One region of the Haliea sp. E17 genome, then DNA from elsewhere that is predicted to be linked to it. Evidence: riboswitches for the same ligand, from Rfam matches in the RefSeq annotation. Region 1 holds a riboswitch; the other holds the start of a gene.
What was found. A riboswitch is a leader RNA that binds a small molecule or an ion and turns the genes downstream of it on or off. The one in region 1 is predicted to bind thiamine pyrophosphate.

Region 1 (9,198 bases):
AGGTCTGGTTGGCCCAGGCGCCGAAGTCGTCGCGGGGGTCCGCGCCGACATAAAGGCCGTGCACTGCGTAGTCCTCGTCGCCGAGGTTGCGCCCCCACAGGCGGATATCGAGTTGCTGGCCGGACCAGCCGAGGCTGCCATTCAGCAGGTCATAGCTGTCCAGCTTGCCGTTGTGGTAGTACCCGTAATAACTGTCATCCCTGCCCTCCACTTCCAGCGCCGCAGTAAACCCGCGGGGCAGTTGCACACGCACGCCGGCGTTGTACTGGTATTCGGGCGACTTGGCCTGGGCGCGGTTTTTGTGGCTGACAAACTGGTTCAGGTCGAGATCGAAGGTATTGATTTCATCGACCTCGGTCTCCAGCCAGCCGATGCTGCCATACAGTTGTACCGCCGCGGTAAGGGCGTAGTCCGCCTCCAACTCCAGGCCGTAACTGGTCGCGTCCGATCCGCTGTCGAGATAGCCCACCCAGAGCCCGGCGGCAGCGTCCCACATCCAGCTTTCCAGCTGGGCATTCTCGCGGGTCGCGTAAAATAGCGCGCTGCGCAGTGACAGGCGGTCTTCGAAGGCGGTGGCTTTCAGGCCGAGTTCGCGACTGAACAGGGTCTCGTTGCCAAAGCGTAGCTTGCCCTGCATGAATTGCTGGAACGGCGCGCTCATGAAGGCGTACTGTGAACCGGCGGCGACATTGGCCCCGCCCGGCTTGTTGGCCAGGGCGAGCGTCGCATAGAGGAATGTCGTGTCATTGAGATCGTATTGCAGGCTCAGCTCCGCGTCGAACAACTGGTCGTCGCTGTCCCCGGAGACGCCGTTACTGTCGCTGTAGTCGTCGTTGAACTGCTCGACCCGCAGGCCGGCACTCACTCCCAAGCGCTCGCCGAGGCCGTATTCCAGTTCGCCGTAGACCGCATAGCGATCGGTATCGTAGTCGGAATCACTTTCGTACAGGCCGTACCAGGCACTCGGGTAGGCGTAGTGCAGTCGCTCTTCGTTGTGATTGGCATACAGGCCAATCACGTAGCGCAGGCTGCCGCGGGAACGGTCGTCGTCACCGCCGAGCAGGCGCAATTCCAGCGTGCCCTGGCTGCGATCCCGGGCGAATATTTCGCGCGCGGTGTCGTAACCGTAGCTGCAAACTGCGATTTCGCAGACCGGTGCCGAGACCCAGTCGACGTCGTAATCGTAGAGCGAATCACCGTCCAGCCAGGTGGCGATAGCCTGGAGGTGGGTGGATTGACCCAGCCGCCATTCACCCCGGGCACTGAAACCGTCCAGATCCTGCTCGTCGCTGCCGGGCTCATCGCTCCAGGTGGTGCGGTTGTTCTGCAGCGAAAAGGCATCGTAGCCGTTATCACTTTCGAAGTGCTGGTAGCTGAAATCGTAGCTGCCGTTGCTGCCCGGTTCCCAGACCAGGCGGACGCGACCGGTCAGTTCGTCGTAATCCGCGGTGTCATCGCCGGTATAGGCGTTCTCGATGTAGCCGTCGCCGGTATTCTGCTGTACCGCGATACGCCCCTTGAGGCTCTCACCCAGCGGCCCGCTGAGTACCGCGCCCATGTGGTAGCTGCCGTAGTTGCCGACGCCGCCCTCCAGTTGCGCCTCGAAGCTGTCGCTGGGGACACGCGTTCCGATGCGGATCATACCGGCGTGCCCGCTGGCCCCGTAGCGGGTGCCCTGGGGTCCGCGCAACACCTCGACCTGCGCGGTATCGAAGAGCATCCCGGCACTGGCCACTGCGCCGAGTTCGAGGTCGTCGATCACCAGGCCGACGGAGGGGTAGTACTTGGGTTCAGCATACTGCTCGAGATCGCCGATGCCGCGCAGTTGCACGAACCGGCTGCGCGAGGCACCCGAGGACCAGCTGACATTGGGCGCCGCGCTGAGGATATCTTCCAGGTGACGCGCGCTGCGTTGTGCCATTTCCGGCTCGCCGATCACACTGACACTGGCGGCGGAGGTCATCAGGTCAACCGGGCGGAAATCGGCGGTAACGACAACCTCTTCGAGCGCCTGGGCGAAAACGGCACAGGGGGTGCCGGCAAGGGCAAGTGACAGTAAACAGCTTCGACGGCGCGCGAACATCGCAGGCTCCCGGGTTATTCCAGTTGGCAATCCGGCAGCGGCGCGAAAAGGCGACAGACAAACAAAAACAGAACTTTGCACCTATCCCTACGCCGGCATTATCCGGATCAGGTTCAAAGGGTTCGTCGCGTCGGCGACGTCTCAGGCACGCAGGCCTCCCCTCAGGAGAGCGGGGATTCTAGATCAATGCCCTTCCCCGGGCAATCACCCGCGATACCCGGCCGGGGCGGGGAGTCAACGGACGGGCCGCAGCAATATCGGCCGCATCAACTGCGAATTGTGGCTGCGCGACCAGGCCTCGGGATCGACGCCCGGTCGCAGGGGCGGTGGCCGGTCGTGGTACGGCGGGCGTATCGGGCGCGGATAGTAGTTACCCCAGTAGGGGGAATACCAGTAGTCCTGTTGCTCCTGATCCGCTGGCTGGTAGCCAGCAGGCGCCGGTGAGCGCTGGGACAACTCGCGAATTTCCGCCCGGTGTTTTTCCCGCTCCCGGCGGTCGGCGGCCATGCGGTCAGTGGTCTCCCGCATGGCTTCCAGGCGCTGTTGCGCATCCGGATCGACATCGGGCGAATTGACCCGGAGGGTCAGCGTCTCCGCCTGGGCGGTGTCTTCCGGGGGCGTATCGGAAAAAGTTACAACGCCGCGCTCGTCAACGGATCGGTACACCGTGGTCTGCTGGCTGTCGGCACCGGCATTGGCTGCCACCAGCACCAGGGCGAATATCACCCGGGGGAACCTCATACCTGCAACTCCCTGCAATCGACCATGTCCAGTATAACCCAGGCCCCGTGCGGCGAGAGGCAGCACGCACGCAGCGAATACAGCGCCCCGCCATAAAGAAAACGCGACCTGGTTCACAGATACAGCAATTGCCGCTGGCAGTCACGTACAGGCTGCCTAGAATCAACCCTGTTGGGGTCCTTTAACGCGGACAATGATATGGAAAACAACAGCAAGAAAACCAGCGCTTACCTGCTCAATGGGAAGCAGGAACCGGCCGGGGGGCCGACCAGTCTCGCTCTGGCGACATTGACTCTGGGGATTGTCGCCGTCATCGCAGTCAGCGGACTGATCGTATAAGCGTAGCAAACCGGCCTGCCGGCCCTTTCCGGGTCGGCCGGCCGGCCACCTGCCCCGCCCTACCCGTTTTACTCCTTCACTGCCACCATCCCCAACCGGGCTTCAACCACTGCCCCGGCTCACGTACCATGCACAGATAACACTGCGCCGCCGGAATAGCCTCAATGCAACTTTCCGCACTGTCGATCCTTGTCAGCATCGGTCTGCTTTCCCTGTTTTCCCAGTGGCTCGCCTGGCGCATACGGGTTCCCGCGATTCTATTCCTGCTCGCCTCGGGACTACTGCTGGGCCCGGTGGCCGGCATCCTGGAACCCGACGCCCTGTTCGGCGATCTGCTGTTTCCCTTCATTGCACTGGCGGTAGCTGTCATCATCTTCGAAGGCAGCCTGACCCTGAATCGGGAGGAAATCCGCGGTCACGGCGATGTCGTCCGGCGCCTGATCAGCTGGGGTATCGTCATCATCTGGCTGTTGGTGGCGCTGATGGCGCACTGGTTGATCGGCCTGAGCTGGGGCCTGTCTTTCCTGTTTGGCGCCATCATGACGGTGACCGGGCCGACCGTGATCATGCCGATGATCCAGGCGGTCCGGCCAACCCGGCCGGTCGCCAATATCCTGCGCTGGGAGGGAATCCTGATCGACCCGATCGGCGCCATTCTCGCGGTCCTGACGTTTTCGGTGGTGGTTGCCAGCCAGGACAGCCACGACTGGGCTGACCTGCCCCTGCAGTTGCTGCGCATCCTGGGCACCGGTTTCCTGGCGGGTGGTCTCGGCGGCTTCCTCTGGGGTATGGCGCTGCGCCGCTACTGGATACCGCAATTCCTGCACAATGTGGCCACCCTGCTGGTGGTGTTCGCGATCTACGCGTTTTCCGACACCCTGGCCCACGAATCCGGCCTGCTTGCGGTGACCGTCATGGGCGTCTGGCTGGCGAATACACCGGGTATCCACATCCGCAGCCTGCTGGATTTCAAGGAAAGCCTGAGCATCCTGCTGATATCGGCCCTGTTCATCCTGCTTGCCGCGCGCCTCGAGTTCGAGCAGATGCAGGTGGTGGGCTGGCCGGCACTGGTACTGATGCTCGGCATCCAGTTTTTTGCCCGCCCGCTGAAGGTCGCGCTGTGCACCCTCGGTTCGAGCCTCAACTGGCGTGAACGGGCCCTGCTGGCCTGGATCGGGCCGCGCGGCATTGTCGCTGCGGCCATTACCGCGGTCTTCGCCGAACGCCTCGAGAGCGCCGGGGTGGAAGGCGCCCAGTTGCTGGTGCCGCTGGCCTTTGCGGTTATCGTTGGCACGGTCGCGCTGCAGAGCCTGACAGCGCGACCGCTGGCCCGGGCGCTGAATGCCTCGGCACCGGCGCCGGAAGGTGTCTTGATGCTCGGCGCCAACGCATTTTCCATCGCGCTGGCCAATACGCTCAATGACGCCGGCTTCAACGTGGTGATCGCCGACAACGACTGGGACAGCCTGCGCAGGGCGCGGATGTCGGGCCTGCGAACCTACTACGGCAACCCGATGTCCGATCACGCGGAACGCACGCTGGACCTGACCGGCATCGGCTATCTTTTCGCCCTCTCCCGCAACAGCGAACTGAACCGCCTGGCCTGTACCTACTTCGCCCACCCGTTCGGCAGACAGGGCGTGTACATGCTGCCGGTCAACCTGGAGTCCGGGGAAGCAAGCAACAGCAAGCGCAAGCCCTCGAGCGAAATGCCCGGACGGCGGCTGTTCACGGACAACGCCAGCCTGTCAAAACTCCTGAGCTCGGTCAGTCGCGGCGCGGAGATCCGGGCTACCCGGCTGAGCGAGAGCTACGGCTACAGTCAGTTTCTCGAGGACGGGGACAAACAGCGCATCCTGCTGGTTGCCTGGAATGAACGCGGCAAACTGCTGCCCTGGTCCAAGCGCTGGGCGAATACCCTGGAGCCTGGCTGGACCATAGCCAGCATTTCGGCCAGCAGCCCGGAGGAATCCGCCTAGACCAGGTGGGGATTGGCGTTGATACCGTCGAGTACGAAATCGATCAGCGCCTCATTGACCGCCTTTTCATCGGCCAGGCTCGAGGGGAACATCCAGTCGCGAAACAGCACCGCCGCGAGCACGGCGCCAAAGGATGCCCGTACCATCAGGCGCGGCGCTACGCGGGTACTGTCGCCATCCAGTCGCCCGCTCATCACCTCCGCCCCGTAATCGAAGTAGGCGCGCAAACCATCGATCTCACCGAGGCCGTTGATGCCCTGGTTTTCATAGGCCTGTGCGACGATCAGTGAAAGAAAGGATCCGGAGTGGGCACGGATGAACGCCTGCAAATCCGAGATGTAGTCGCGCGCTGCGCTGCGGTGATCTTCCGCGGAGTTTTCCGCCCGCAGGTGTTCCACGTTGAAACGGAGAAAGTCTTCTTCCAGTGGTTTGAACACCGCCTCGTGGAACAATTCCGCCTTGGAGGAAAAATAGCGGAACAACTGGGCCTCGGTCACTTCGGCCCCTCGCGCGATCGCCGCGGTGGTCGCGCCGCTGTAGCCGCGGTCCTGGAACTCGCCGGCTGCCGCCGCCAGAATCCGTGAGCGCAATTCCCCGGCGGAGCGGCGGCGCCTGCGTTCGCCGCCGGATACCTTGTTGCGTGACGCTTGTGCCATGTACTCCCCATCGGGTTAGCCGAGCCGGTCCAGTCTGCCGGCGCTCCCCGGAAGAAAGCGCCAGTGTGGCCATGATAGTGGATACTACTATACGGGAGAATTGCAACGCGCGCCCGGCACGGCTATCGCGCCAGGACCATCGGGGCGGCGTGCCGGGGTGTTGTGATGCGCGGGCTGTGACGTTACCGGAAGTTACTGCGATTTTTTGCGCGGGCCCAGCAGGCTTTGTATTTCGCCACCGAGCACCGAGCGGGTTCGCGCAGAGCTCCAGCTGGTTTCCCCGAAAAGCGTCTGCAGGGAGATGCCGTGTACCAGGGCGATGAGTTGCTGGGCGATGCCGGGGGCCTCCTCGCGCTGGCCGTAGCACTGGCAGATAACCCTGCTGATATCTTCCTGGGTCTTCTCGGTCCACTCCCGCTGCACCTCGGCAAACACCGGGTCGTGACTGGCGCGCTCCCAGAAAGCCATGTAAACCCGCCAGCGGCGCAGGCTTTCCTCGTCGTAGATAGTCATCGACAGCAGGACTTCGAGCAGGTCCACCGCGGGGCCTTCGATGGTTTGCAGAAACCGGTCCCGCCCCTGCTCGGCGATGTGCAGGTAGGCGAGCGACAGAACCTCGTCCTTGTCGTCGAAGTAATGGGTAATCATGGTGGTGCTGCAGCCGAGTTCCTCGGCGATCCGCCGCACCGTGGCGGCTTCCCGCCCTTCCCGCGCGATGAGGTCGGCCGCCACACGGGCAACTGCTTGCCTGCGCCGCTCCATTTCGCTGATCTGCATCGATTTCCTACCAGCCAGAAAACAGGACATGGGTTATAGCGCAGGCGAAAGCGTGTGTACAGGCATAGCGGGTACGGCGCCGTCCGCCGATGAGAGCGGACGAGATGTGGAGACCCCCTAGGCGGCGTTGGCGTCTGCCCCGGCATCCTCGAAGCTGATCGGCAATCCGCGCAAACCCCAGACGCCGAAGAAGGGTCGAAAGCCCACCTCGCCAGCCAGGCGGGGATTGCGGATACGGCGGGCAATCTGGTGCAGCCCCTCCTGCAACTGGGCGCGGGCGATGTACTGCCCCAGACAGAGGTGGACACCGCGGCCGAAGGCCATGTGGCGATACTCCTGGGATTTTTCGCGGTCCGGATTAAAGGTATCCGGGTCGTCCCAGGCGCGCGGGTCGCGACCGGACATGCCGACCGGGAAAAACAGCATGCTGCCCCTGGGCAGGGTAACGCCCTCATAGTCGAGGTCTTCCAGCAACAGGCGGGGTATGGTCGCGGGGCTGTTCAGGCGAAAGGTCTCCTCGATGACGGCATTGCAGAATTCGTGATCTGCTGCGCACCGTTGATAGTACTCCGGGTGCTCCAGCAGGGAGTACATGGCCAGGGTGAGAATGTTCTTGGAGGTATCGTATCCCGCTACAAACAGGAAAATCAGCATATCGTACAGTTCCCGGTCCGATATCTCCCCGCGGGTATTGGCCGCCAGCATGGTATCGAGCAAATCCGGATCGCTGCTGTCGGACCCCTGTTGCCGGCGCTCCGCCACGAGTGACTGGACGAAGCTGTCCATCCTGCCAACGGCAGCCTCCAGTGCGGGCAGATGATTCACGTCCATGCTGAAACTCAGCCCCAGGTCCTCCATGGATTTGCGCAGGCCGGGAATCGCCTCCAGCGGCGCGCCGATCATCGCGGTCATGACCGCCACGGGGAAATAGGAGGCGAACTCCTCGAAATCGAAACTCTCCCTGGGCGCCCACTGGTCGAGTACCCCATTCACTACCTCGCGCATCAGCGCCCGGTTCCTGTTTGCCTGCCTGGGTGTGAACATCGGCGCGAGGATGTCGCGAATCCGTTTGTGGTCCATACCCGAGAGCGCGAGAATACTTTCAATTTCGAAGCGTCCCCACTGGCTGTCCCCTGCCCCCATGGCGGCCACGACGCCGTCGTGGTCCGGGCGCATGATGTCATCGCGAATCAGCAGATCCTTGATCGCGTGAAAGCCGTGAATCACATAACCGTAGGCGCACTTCGCCAGCCAGGGATGCTGTGCACGTGCCGCCTCGAAGTGAACAAATGGATTGGCGGCAAACCCGGGGCTTTCCATGGCCAGGTAAGTGAGTTCCAGGTCTTCAGGACGTTGCATGTTCCGGCTACCTCGCGCTTATCGTTATCGTCAGGCAGTGGAGCATAGGGAGCTGGACCCGGCAGGACAAAAACATCCGTTGCAGCGGGTTTCTGTCGGGCAAAAAAAAACGCCCGGGATGGCCGGGCGTTTCCTGAGTCCGGACGGAGTATCAGTCCGCGCCGAAGTTGTAGCGGATACGGGCTCCGTACATGCGTGGAACGCCCACCTGGCCGAGTTCAAAGCCGCTGTTCCAGTTCCCTGTCAGGTAGGTCACGTACTCCTCGTCCATGGCGTTGGTCACGAAGGCCGAGAAGTCGATCGGGCTGCCCATGATACTGGACCAGCTGAAATTGAAGTTCCACAGGTCGTAGTCCGGAAGTGTTGCGTAAATAGACGACTCTTTCGAGACTGCCTGCTGCTCATCGGTCCAGACATAGGTGGTAGACAGACGCATATCACCCAGCTCCGCATCCACCGGGAACATGTAGGTCGCACTGACCACCACCGAGTTTTCCGGCGCATAGGACAGCGGCTCCCCTTCTGCCGTGGTCGTGGTGGGCTCCGAGGCCACCGCATTGGGCGGGAAAGGCGGGAACTCCAGTTTATCGACTTCGGTGTTCAGGTAGGCGTAGCTGGCGTTCAGGATAAGGTTATCCGTCAACTGCAGGGTGGCCTCGACCTCCGCGCCCCAGATGGTGGAGGCGCCGGCGTTGATGATCGCGGTAGTGCCTACGCCGGTCGGCTTGAAGTAGCCGAACTGCACTTGCTGGTCGGTAAAGTCGTTGTAGAAGAACGCCGTATTCAGCGTGCCGGGTACCGCGCCCTGGAAGCTGAACTTGGTGCCGATCTCATAGGCATCCACGGTCTCCGGGCCGTGCACATCGAGTCCGGAGGAACCACCGATGTTGACGCTGCCCTGGCGATAGCCGCGATTGTACTTGGCGTAGACCAGCAGGTCCTCGCTCGGTGTGAAGTCCACACCCAGCAGCCAGGTCGGCTCATCGCTCTCGCTTGAGGGCGTACGCGTTTCCGCCAACTGTGCCTCCGGCGGCGCAAGCTGTCCCGGCGCCAGGCGTGGAAAGTAGAAGATCAACTCGTTGGCGTAACCTTTGGTCTCGTCATCGGTGTACCGCAGGCCACCGGTCAGGCTCAGGTAATCGGTCAGTTCAAAAGTAGCCTGGCCGTATACTGCCATGTTGGTGTATTCGGCACCGCCCGGAACGCGCTGCAGCGCACCGACACCGATAATGTTGTTACAGCGATAGTCATCCGGGTTGGGGCC
Region 2 (9,198 bases), 180 kb from region 1:
CCAGCAGGGCCACGGTGCCGAGGTCGGTATAAAAGTCCTGTACCGTGTTGTCGTCGCGAATGTCGTAGTTCGCGAGGTCGGACTGTGCGTCTGCGGCCACTGCGGCTGCCAGCTTCAGCAGCGCACTGCGATTGGCGGGCTCATAGAGGTCTACCACTTTTACATCGAGCTGGTATTCGTGCCGCGGCAGGTCGTCTTTCTTTTCGATCACTGGCTTGCTGTCGGCGGCCAGGGCCAGAGAGGGAGGGAGTGCCAGGATGAGTAGTGCGAGGAAACCAATGCGCATTTTTTGTGTCACGAGTGCTTCTCCATGGACGGTTTGATCGGTCGATTGCATAGCTGTCTGGTTGAATTGAAGGCGGAAGAAGCACGAAAGTAAAGTCAGACGATTGGGACTGTATTACTGCATGCCGGTGATGCGGTCGGGCAGCGATTGCGCAAATCCCACGGGAATGTGTTGCTGTAGGCCCGGATTGACGCCTGCAAATACCCTTAAGCTCAATAGCGCCAGCTCTGCCGAATTTCCGACAACGAAAGTCAGGAAAAAATTTCGTTGACGGTTTTTTTCATTTTTTTCCGGTAAAACAGCCCGTTTTTCGTTGACACGAACTTGCATCCCTAACAATACTCGAGCGCGACTTCTGGTTCGCTCGGGAATATAACGACGCGCCGGACCACTTCGGGACCATTACCTACGCGAGCTTATATACATGCGATTTGATGCCAAAACCTTCTCCATGATTCGAAAGCGCGGCAGTCAGATTGGTTTGCTCGCGTTGTCCTCACTGGTTCTGGTGAACTGCAGTTGTAAACAGGAACCGGGCAATGTCGACCTGAGCTGCGTGCCATCCAAATGCACACCCGGAGACGACAGCTGTTCGATTACAGTGGAGTTTCTCGACCACAGTGTAGCCCTCGCTCCCGATCCCTATTTTGAGGATAACGAATTCATCTCCATGTCCCCCATGGGCAAGGATAACTACACGAGCAAGACGAGCATCAAGAAGCACCCGGAATTTGAAAGTGAACATGCCTACTACCGTTATGTTTTCACCTTTGATCCCGCGGAAGCCGTCGACGGTGTTTACAAGTATGCCGCAAAAGTGAGGGGCAAGGTCACGCCACCCTATTCTGGATCAATCAAGGTCGAGACTTGCGCTGGAGAGATCACCCTGGGGGAGGCACTGGGTTCACTGCGCGTCGCGGTCGAATCGACGTCGGTTTCGGTCGAGCCTGAAACCGGCCCCGAACTGTTGCCGGACTATGTCGCCAGCGGTGCCTTTATCCCACCGGTGACGGCGACATGGACCAGCAGCAATCCCGACTGGGTGGTGTCCGAAGACAGCGCTACCGGCAAGCCGGCAATCGCCTATGTCGGTAACGCCGAAGTCGGAACATACAATGCTGATGTGTTAAAACTGACCGTTACCGCCACGATGAACGACGGGAGCGAGCAAACCGTCGTTATTCCTGTCTCTGGCTTCTATGGGTCGTTTTTTGCGCCGGGTTCCCGGGTAGTGGCCAACGTCCAGTACGCTCTCGCGGGCGATGAGGTTACCCTGTTCTATGAACCCACCTACGACAACCAATTGGAGTACTCGGAGGAAACCGCGACCTGGTCCCTGTCCTATACGTCCAGCGAAGGCGTCACCAGTGATATCATCGACGCGTTTAACGATGGCGCTGAAGAAAACGTCCGAACCTTTATCGCGCAAAACCCGGGCATCTACACTGCCAGCGTATTGAGAGAATACTATTACGTTTACAAAGGTGTCGGCGTCACGCCAGAGCTTGCTTCCCAAACCCTGAGCACTTCTGTTGAGACTCTCGCGCCAGCGGTGTACGTGACTTACCGCCCCATCGCGGAGACCATCAATATTGGTGAGCCGGTTGTCTTCGACGCCAGTGGTTCGACCTTGCCCCCCGGTTCGGAGATTGTCTGGGAAATACTGTCCCAGCCCGCCGGGGGCGCCGCGGTTATTCTCCCGGAGCCAGGTAACAGCCGGGTTGCTACCCTGACCCCGGATGTGGTCGAAGGTGAATACCAGGTGATGGCGGAGCTTCGTGTACCGTTCCGGGAGGCTACCTACAGCGAAGTGGTGACCTTCTCCTTTCTGTCCGCCCCCGTCGCCGGTCCTGCCACACAGCAGAGCAGTTTCACCGCCGGCGACACGGTGCCACTGGGCCTCGACGGTTCCACCTACCCCAGCGGTTCAACCTTCGAATACACGCTGGTTGCTGCACCCGAGGGAAGTGCCGCAGAAATTACAGCGTCCCCCAACGGGACCGGCTCACTGGTAACAGACCTCGAAGGGATGTACGAGGTGCGGCTGACGATTACCAACAACGAGGGTGAGGTCTCCGATTACACCACGCTCCTGACTGTTACCGCCGGCGCTGTTCCGGGCGCGCCTCCGGTGTTCACCGCGGCGTCGGTAGCTGTCAGTGTCGATGAAAACAGCATTAATACGGGCTATACCGCGGCTGCCAATGATGCCGACGGCGATGTACTCACTTACGCCATCAGTGGCGGTGCGGACCAGTCGAGCTTCTCACTGGAGGGTGGAGAACTCCTGTTCCTGGTCGCTCCCGACTATGAAGCGCCTGCGGACAGCAATGCTGACAATGTCTACGAGGTCGAGGTGACGGTCACCGACGACAGCGCAGACATGTTCAGCGCCAGCCAGCAGGTTCTGGTAACGGTGAATGACGTCGACGAGTCGCAGGCGGTGGCACTCGATGTGATGAGCGCGCTGCCGGTGGTGGACAATGACGGCAGCACCGATGAGGTTATCGTCATCGATATCGATACCAGTGAGCGCATGGTCGCGAATGCCGCGGTTTCGGGGGTGGGGCCAAACACAGCGCTGGTGCTCTACGGGAACTATACCGGTGGCGCCAATACCGCCAATGTCTACGACAGTAGCGGTAATCCCTTCGCGTTAGTGAACTTTGCCAACGGGGCGGTGCTCAATGCCAACAGCAGTCACAAGATCCAGCTGCAACGGGATGACGGTGATTACTACCAGGTCATCCTGAGCTTCCAGGCAAGCGGTGCTGTGGGGGACATGACGCTGGTTAATCTTTCCGGCCACAACTGTGGACCGGTGTTGAGTGATTGTCCGTAATGCAGCGGGACATGGGAATCAAGGGTGGCGTAAACCGTATGAACAAGACCAGACTGTTTGTTTCGATAGCTCTGCTGTGTCCCCTGTTGTGGGCCTGCAGCGATGGTTCCGACAATAATCGCAACACGGCAGGGGACGAGATAGTCGAACCTGAACCCCAGCCGCAAGCTGAGCCACAACCGGAGCCACAACCCGCGCCGGAGATCGAGGTCACCGATGTCGAACTGTCAGCGGCCGATATCGATGTGCTGTCCACAGTGGCAGGCGATCTCGCCCGTGGCGGGTATGGCGCCGCCGGCACCGGGCTTGTCACCCTGATGGAAAACTACCCTGAAAGCGAGCAGCTTCGCGGTCTTTACGGCGAAATGCTCACCCGCCAGGCGGGGCTTTCCCCGCGCCAGTTTGCCATTAGTGTCGGCGCGGAGCCGGTGGAGGTGGTCGACGAAAGCGGTGCAACGGTTGCGGAGACATCATCGATCTCACTGTATCAAAGCCTCAACGCGCTGGCCGATGTGCAGGACACCGACGAATACCGTGTGCGCTTCCTCAGCGGTCGGGCTGCCCTGGAGTGGCGGATGCGGGGCAAGACCCTTTCCGACCTGTCCTCCACGGAGCAGGCGGAGATCGGCGCTGTCGCGGCCGTGCATGCCACCCGCCTGGCCTACGCCGCGGTCGGAGGCGCGCAGAGCGCCGCGGGGATTTTCACCACCGAAGCCCTCGAGTCGGCTATTGAAGCCAACCTGCCGGCGGTGAGTGAGGAACTGGGTGAGACCCTGGCAATCGTATCCAGGACGTCCGCGGCGATCCAGCAGCACTACCCGATCGCGGAAATCAGCGAGATGCCGGTCTATGTGCCTCTAGCCCTGAATGCATTCGCCAATACCCGCATAGATGATGGCAGCCTCTCTGCCGAGGAGGCACTTGCCTTCATCTATTTCGCGACGGGAATCTGATTTACAGCAGCGCTCGGGCAGCCTGCTGCCGGACGCACGCGTGGCGGGAAGTTAATCCAGGTAACGTTCTCCTTGTGGATTCAGCGTGCCGGAGATGGCAATAAAAGGCTGCGCCTGCGTACGCACCCGCAGGGTGAGTGAGGCGTAGTTCCTGGCACCCGCGTGCTGGTTCAGGCCCTTGCGGATTGCAGCCATTACCCTGACAGCCTCTTCCGCGGATTGCGCGGCACACCTTTCCCTGCGGGTTTGCAAAGTGGTATTCCGTTATTTTCTGCCCAGATTGTTGAGCTTTTTGTGACAGTGCTCACCAGTCGTCCTGGCGCTGGCGGGTAAGGTGCCACACTTGTCGAGTCTTGCATTGGCAACAGAGATTGATTAGTGTGGCGCCAACATTCTTGTCGGGGTGCCTGCTTGCCAGGCTGAGAGATCACCCGTGGAACCTGACCAGGCTAGTACCTGCGTAGGGAACAAGAGAGTCACTTCGTGCGTCGCCACCCGTCCCGGGTGGCGTGTACGCAGGCCGCTTTCCCACAGGCATCTTTCCAATCCACCCCGGCGTTGCACACGCCACGGAGGATATCGCCATGGGGCGCCAGCAGGACCTGAAAGTACTCAGCCGGGAAGCACAGGCGGATATGGATTCGCTACAGGGATTTCCCGCCTCGCGAAAGATTCACGTACAGGGTTCACGGCCCGACCTGCAGGTCGCGATGCGCGAGATCAGCCAGCTGCCGACGACCGTTGCGCTGGCTGGCGGCGCCACCGAACAGCGCGCCAACCCGTCAATCCGGGTCTACGACACTTCCGGTCCCTATACCGATCCCAGTGCCAGTATCGATATCCGCAAGGGCCTGCCCGCATTGCGGGAACACTGGATCGCGGAACGCGATGACAGTGAAATCCTGCCCGCGGGAAGTTCCGCCTTCGCCCGCGAACGCCTGGCTGACGTGGCACTGGACCACCTGCGGTTCGACCTGACGCGACCGGTGCGCCGCGCGCAAGGCGGGCGCAATGTCTCCCAGTTGCACTACGCGCGGAGGGGCATTATTACGCCGGAGATGGAGTACGTTGCCATCCGCGAGAATATGGGCCTGCAGCAGGCGCGCGAACTGGGGGACCTCGGGAAACAACACCCGGGCGAGGCCTTCGGCGCCGGGATTCCCGAGGCGATTACCGCTGAATTCGTGCGCAGTGAAATCGCCGCGGGCAGGGCGATCATCCCCGCCAATATCAACCACCCGGAAATCGAACCGATGATTATCGGCCGCAATTTCCTCGTCAAGATCAACGGCAACATCGGCAACTCGGCGCTGGGTTCCTCCATCGAGGAGGAAGTCGCCAAACTGACCTGGGGTATCCGCTGGGGCGCCGATACCATGATGGACCTGTCCACCGGGGCCAACATCCATGAAACCCGGGAATGGATCGTGCGCAATTCCCCGGTACCGGTGGGAACCGTGCCGATCTACCAGGCACTGGAAAAAGTCGACGGTGTGGCCGAGGACCTTACCTGGGAGATTTTCCGCGACACCCTGGTAGAGCAGGCGGAGCAGGGTGTCGATTACTTCACTATCCACGCGGGCGTACTGCTGCGCTACGTGCCCCTGACCGCGAAGCGGGTGACCGGGATCGTCTCCCGCGGCGGGTCCATCATGGCCAAGTGGTGCCTCGCCCACCACCGGGAAAATTTCCTCTACACCCACTTCGAGGAAATCTGCGAGATCATGAAAGCCTACGACGTGAGCTTCTCGCTGGGTGATGGCCTGCGCCCCGGTTCCCTGGCGGACGCCAACGACGAAGCCCAGTTCGGCGAACTGGAAACGCTGGGTGAACTGACACAAATCGCCTGGAAACACGATGTACAGGTAATGATCGAGGGTCCGGGTCATGTGCCGATGCACATGATCAAGGCCAATATGGACAAGCAGCTGGAGCACTGCCACGAGGCGCCTTTCTATACCCTCGGACCACTGACGACCGATATCGCGCCGGGCTACGACCACATCACCTCCGGCATCGGTGCGGCGATGATCGGCTGGTACGGCACCGCCATGCTCTGCTACGTCACACCCAAGGAGCACCTGGGGCTGCCGAACAAGGACGATGTGAAAACCGGGATCATCACCTACAAGCTCGCCGCCCACGCGGCGGACCTGGCCAAGGGACATCCCGGCGCGCAGCTGCGCGACAACGCCCTGTCACAGGCGCGTTTCGAATTCCGCTGGGAGGACCAGTTCAATCTCGCCCTGGACCCGGACACCGCACGCGCCTACCACGACGAAACCCTGCCCAAGGAGTCGGCCAAGGTCGCCCATTTCTGTTCGATGTGCGGCCCCAAATTCTGCTCGATGAAAATCACCCGGGAAGTGCGCGACTATGCGGCGGAAAATGGCTATGAGGTCGCCGGTGAAACCATTCGGATGGTCGACCTCGATACCGAAATGCAGCGCAAGTCCGCGGAATTCCGCGCCTCAGGTGGTGAACTGTACCGGGAAGCCGGGGAGGCTGCAGGCGTGCCGCCGGAGCGCGCGCAGTGAATATCGGTATCGCCGGCGCCGGACTCTGCGGGCGCCTGCTCGGCTGGCAGTTGCTGCGCGGCGGCCACGCGGTGACCTTGTTCGACCGCGATGCCAGTGGCGCACAGTCTGCGGGACACATTGCGGCGGCCATGCTGGCGCCCTACAGCGAGGCGGTTACCGTGGGGCCGGAAGTCCTGGAACCCGGTCTCGCGGCCCTGGAGCAATGGCCCCGGTGGCTGGAGCTGCTGGCCGAGCACAGTAGCCGCGAAGTCCCGCTGCGTATCGATGGCAGCCTGGTCGTTGCCCACAGCGGCGACCGGGCGGACCTGCACTGGTTTCATCGCCGCCTGCGCGGGCTGGAGACGGAAATACAGGGCGACAGCTGGTGGTTGCAGCGCGAGCAGGTCGCGCTGCTGGAACCGGCGCTGAAGGAATTCTCCGAGGCGCTGTTGCTGCCCCGGGAAGGCTGGGTGGATAACCGCGCCCTGTATCTGGCACTGGGTGATGCGATCGACGCACTGGGTGGTCGGTGGCAGGTGGGCCGGGAAATTCTCGTGGTTGCTGCGGGACAAATTCGCTGCGCCGGAGGTGAAGAACGCTTCGACCTGGTGCTCGATTGCCGCGGCTTTGGCGCCAGGCAGCAACTGGAAAATTTCCGCGGCGTACGCGGCGAATTACTGCGGGTTCGCGCGCCCGAGGTACGGCTGGGCCGGCCCGTACGCCTGATGCATCCGCGCTACCAGCTGTACGTGGTGCCGCGCCCGGCCGGTGTCTACATCATTGGCGCTACCGAAATCGAAAGCGAATCGATGGCGCCGGTGACCGTGCGCTCCAGTCTCGAGCTGCTCTCTGCGCTGTACACGCTGCACAGCGGGTTCGCCGAGGCGGAGGTGCTGGAAGCCAGCGCCCATTGTCGCCCGGCTTTCGCCGACAACCTGCCGCGAATTATCCAGCGCGAGGGACTGTTGCAGGTCAACGGGCTCTACCGGCACGGATTCCTGCTCGCCCCGGCCCTGGTGAGCAGCGTCCTCGCCGCCATCGAGGGCAGCGAAGTCTGCCCGCCGATACAACTTGAACACTACCGAGAGCCACCTGGCCAGGTGGCGAAGGAGCCCAACCGATGAACGACAGCTGGTCAGCCTACGGCGTCGAGATGCACAGCCGCCTGTTGCTCGGCACTGCCCTGTACCCCTCGCCCGAGGTCATGCAGCAGGCCGTGGCGGCGAGTGGCGCCGAGGTGGTTACCGTGGCGCTGCGCCGGCAGGCGCCGGCCAACGGCGGAGGCAATACCATCTGGGATTTTATTCGCAGGCTGGACCGGCGCCTGTTGCCGAACACCGCCGGGTGCCACTCGGCACGGGAAGCGGTCACCCTGGCGAAGATGTCCCGGGAAATATTCCATACCAACTGGATCAAGCTGGAAGTGATCGGCGACGACTACAACCTGCAGCCGGACCCCTTCCAACTGGTGGAAGCGGCTCGCGAACTCGTCGCCGACGGCTTTGCGGTATTTCCCTACTGCACCGACGACCTCGTGCTCTGCCAGCGCCTGCTCGACGCCGGCTGCGAGGTGCTGATGCCCTGGGGCGCGCCGATCGGCACCGGGCAGGGCCTCGTCAACCCCTATGCGCTGGAAACCCTGCGCGCCCGGCTGCCTGCAGTGCCGCTGATTGTCGACGCCGGACTCGGCGTGCCCTCGCACGCCGCAGCCGCGATGGAAATGGGCTGTACCGCAGTGCTGCTGAATACCGCCGTGGCGCGGGCCGCCGTCCCGGAAGCCATGGCGCGCGGTTTTCGTGCCGGTGTCGAGGCCGGTCGTACGGCCTGGCTGGCGGGCGCGATGCCCAAACGCCAGACGGCCGAACCCAGTACCCCGGTGCTCGGCACCCCGTTCTGGCAGCAGTGAGGCAGTCGATGGATACAGGAACAATGCAGCCAGTCGTCTACGCCATCGCCGGTTCCGATTGCAGTGGCGGGGCAGGGGTGGAGGCGGACCTCGCGACCTTTCGCGACCTCGGCGTATACGGCTGCAGCGTGATCACTGCGCTCACCGCGCAGAACCGCAATGGCGTCCAGCGAGTGACCGCCACGCCGCTGGAACAGGTGCGCGCCAGCCTGGCCTCCCTGCGCGAATGCTATCCCCCGGCCGCGGTAAAGCTGGGGATGCTCGCCAGTAGCGATATTCAGGCGCTGGTGGGCGAGTACCTGCAGCAGGTCGACGTCCCGGTGGTCTGCGATCCGGTACTGGCGGCCTCTGCCGGCGGTACTTTGCTGGATGATGACGGGATCGCAGGCTACCGGGAACTGTTGCCGCGGATCAGCCTGCTGACGCCCAACCGGGACGAGGCGGAGCGCCTGTGCGGCTTCGCCATCGACGGCCCGGGGCAGGTGGAGGCCGCGGCCCGGTACCTGTTGCGGCTCGGTTGCGGCGCAGTGCTGGTCACCGGCGGGCATCTCGACCTCGGTGACGGCTATTGTTACGACTATTTCTGCACTGCCGGAATGGCGTTCTGGTTGCGCGGGGAACGTATCCCGACGCCGCACAGCCACGGCACCGGTTGCACCCTGTCGTCGGCGATAGCCGCCGCCCTGGGCCGG

Region 2: linked by a shared signal. The riboswitch ahead of thiC (phosphomethylpyrimidine synthase ThiC) and the one ahead of ACNKU3_RS04925 (TonB-dependent receptor) in region 1 are both predicted to bind thiamine pyrophosphate.

Annotation. Positions count from the first base shown of each region.
Region 1 covers NZ_JBLWFK010000002.1:389,074-398,271, reverse strand. Annotated here, with positions in the region: gene ACNKU3_RS04925 (TonB-dependent receptor) at 1-2,083, opposite strand, end outside; TPP riboswitch at 2,151-2,255, opposite strand; gene ACNKU3_RS04920 (DUF4124 domain-containing protein) at 2,318-2,824, opposite strand; gene ACNKU3_RS04915 (hypothetical protein) at 3,023-3,163, shown strand; gene ACNKU3_RS04910 (cation:proton antiporter) at 3,328-5,142, shown strand; gene ACNKU3_RS04905 (TetR/AcrR family transcriptional regulator) at 5,139-5,798, opposite strand; gene ACNKU3_RS04900 (TetR/AcrR family transcriptional regulator) at 5,991-6,575, opposite strand; gene ACNKU3_RS04895 (cytochrome P450) at 6,693-7,934, opposite strand; gene ACNKU3_RS04890 (TonB-dependent receptor) at 8,086-9,198, opposite strand, start outside.
Region 2 covers NZ_JBLWFK010000002.1:213,878-223,075, forward strand. Annotated here, with positions in the region: gene ACNKU3_RS04105 (S8 family serine peptidase) at 1-298, opposite strand, end outside; gene ACNKU3_RS04110 (hypothetical protein) at 401-616, opposite strand; gene ACNKU3_RS04115 (hypothetical protein) at 711-3,128, shown strand; gene ACNKU3_RS04120 (hypothetical protein) at 3,167-4,081, shown strand; gene ACNKU3_RS04125 (hypothetical protein) at 4,133-4,276, opposite strand; TPP riboswitch at 4,471-4,565, shown strand; gene thiC (phosphomethylpyrimidine synthase ThiC) at 4,666-6,618, shown strand; gene ACNKU3_RS04135 (FAD-dependent oxidoreductase) at 6,615-7,724, shown strand; gene ACNKU3_RS04140 (thiazole synthase) at 7,721-8,506, shown strand; gene thiE (thiamine phosphate synthase) at 8,515-9,198, shown strand, end outside.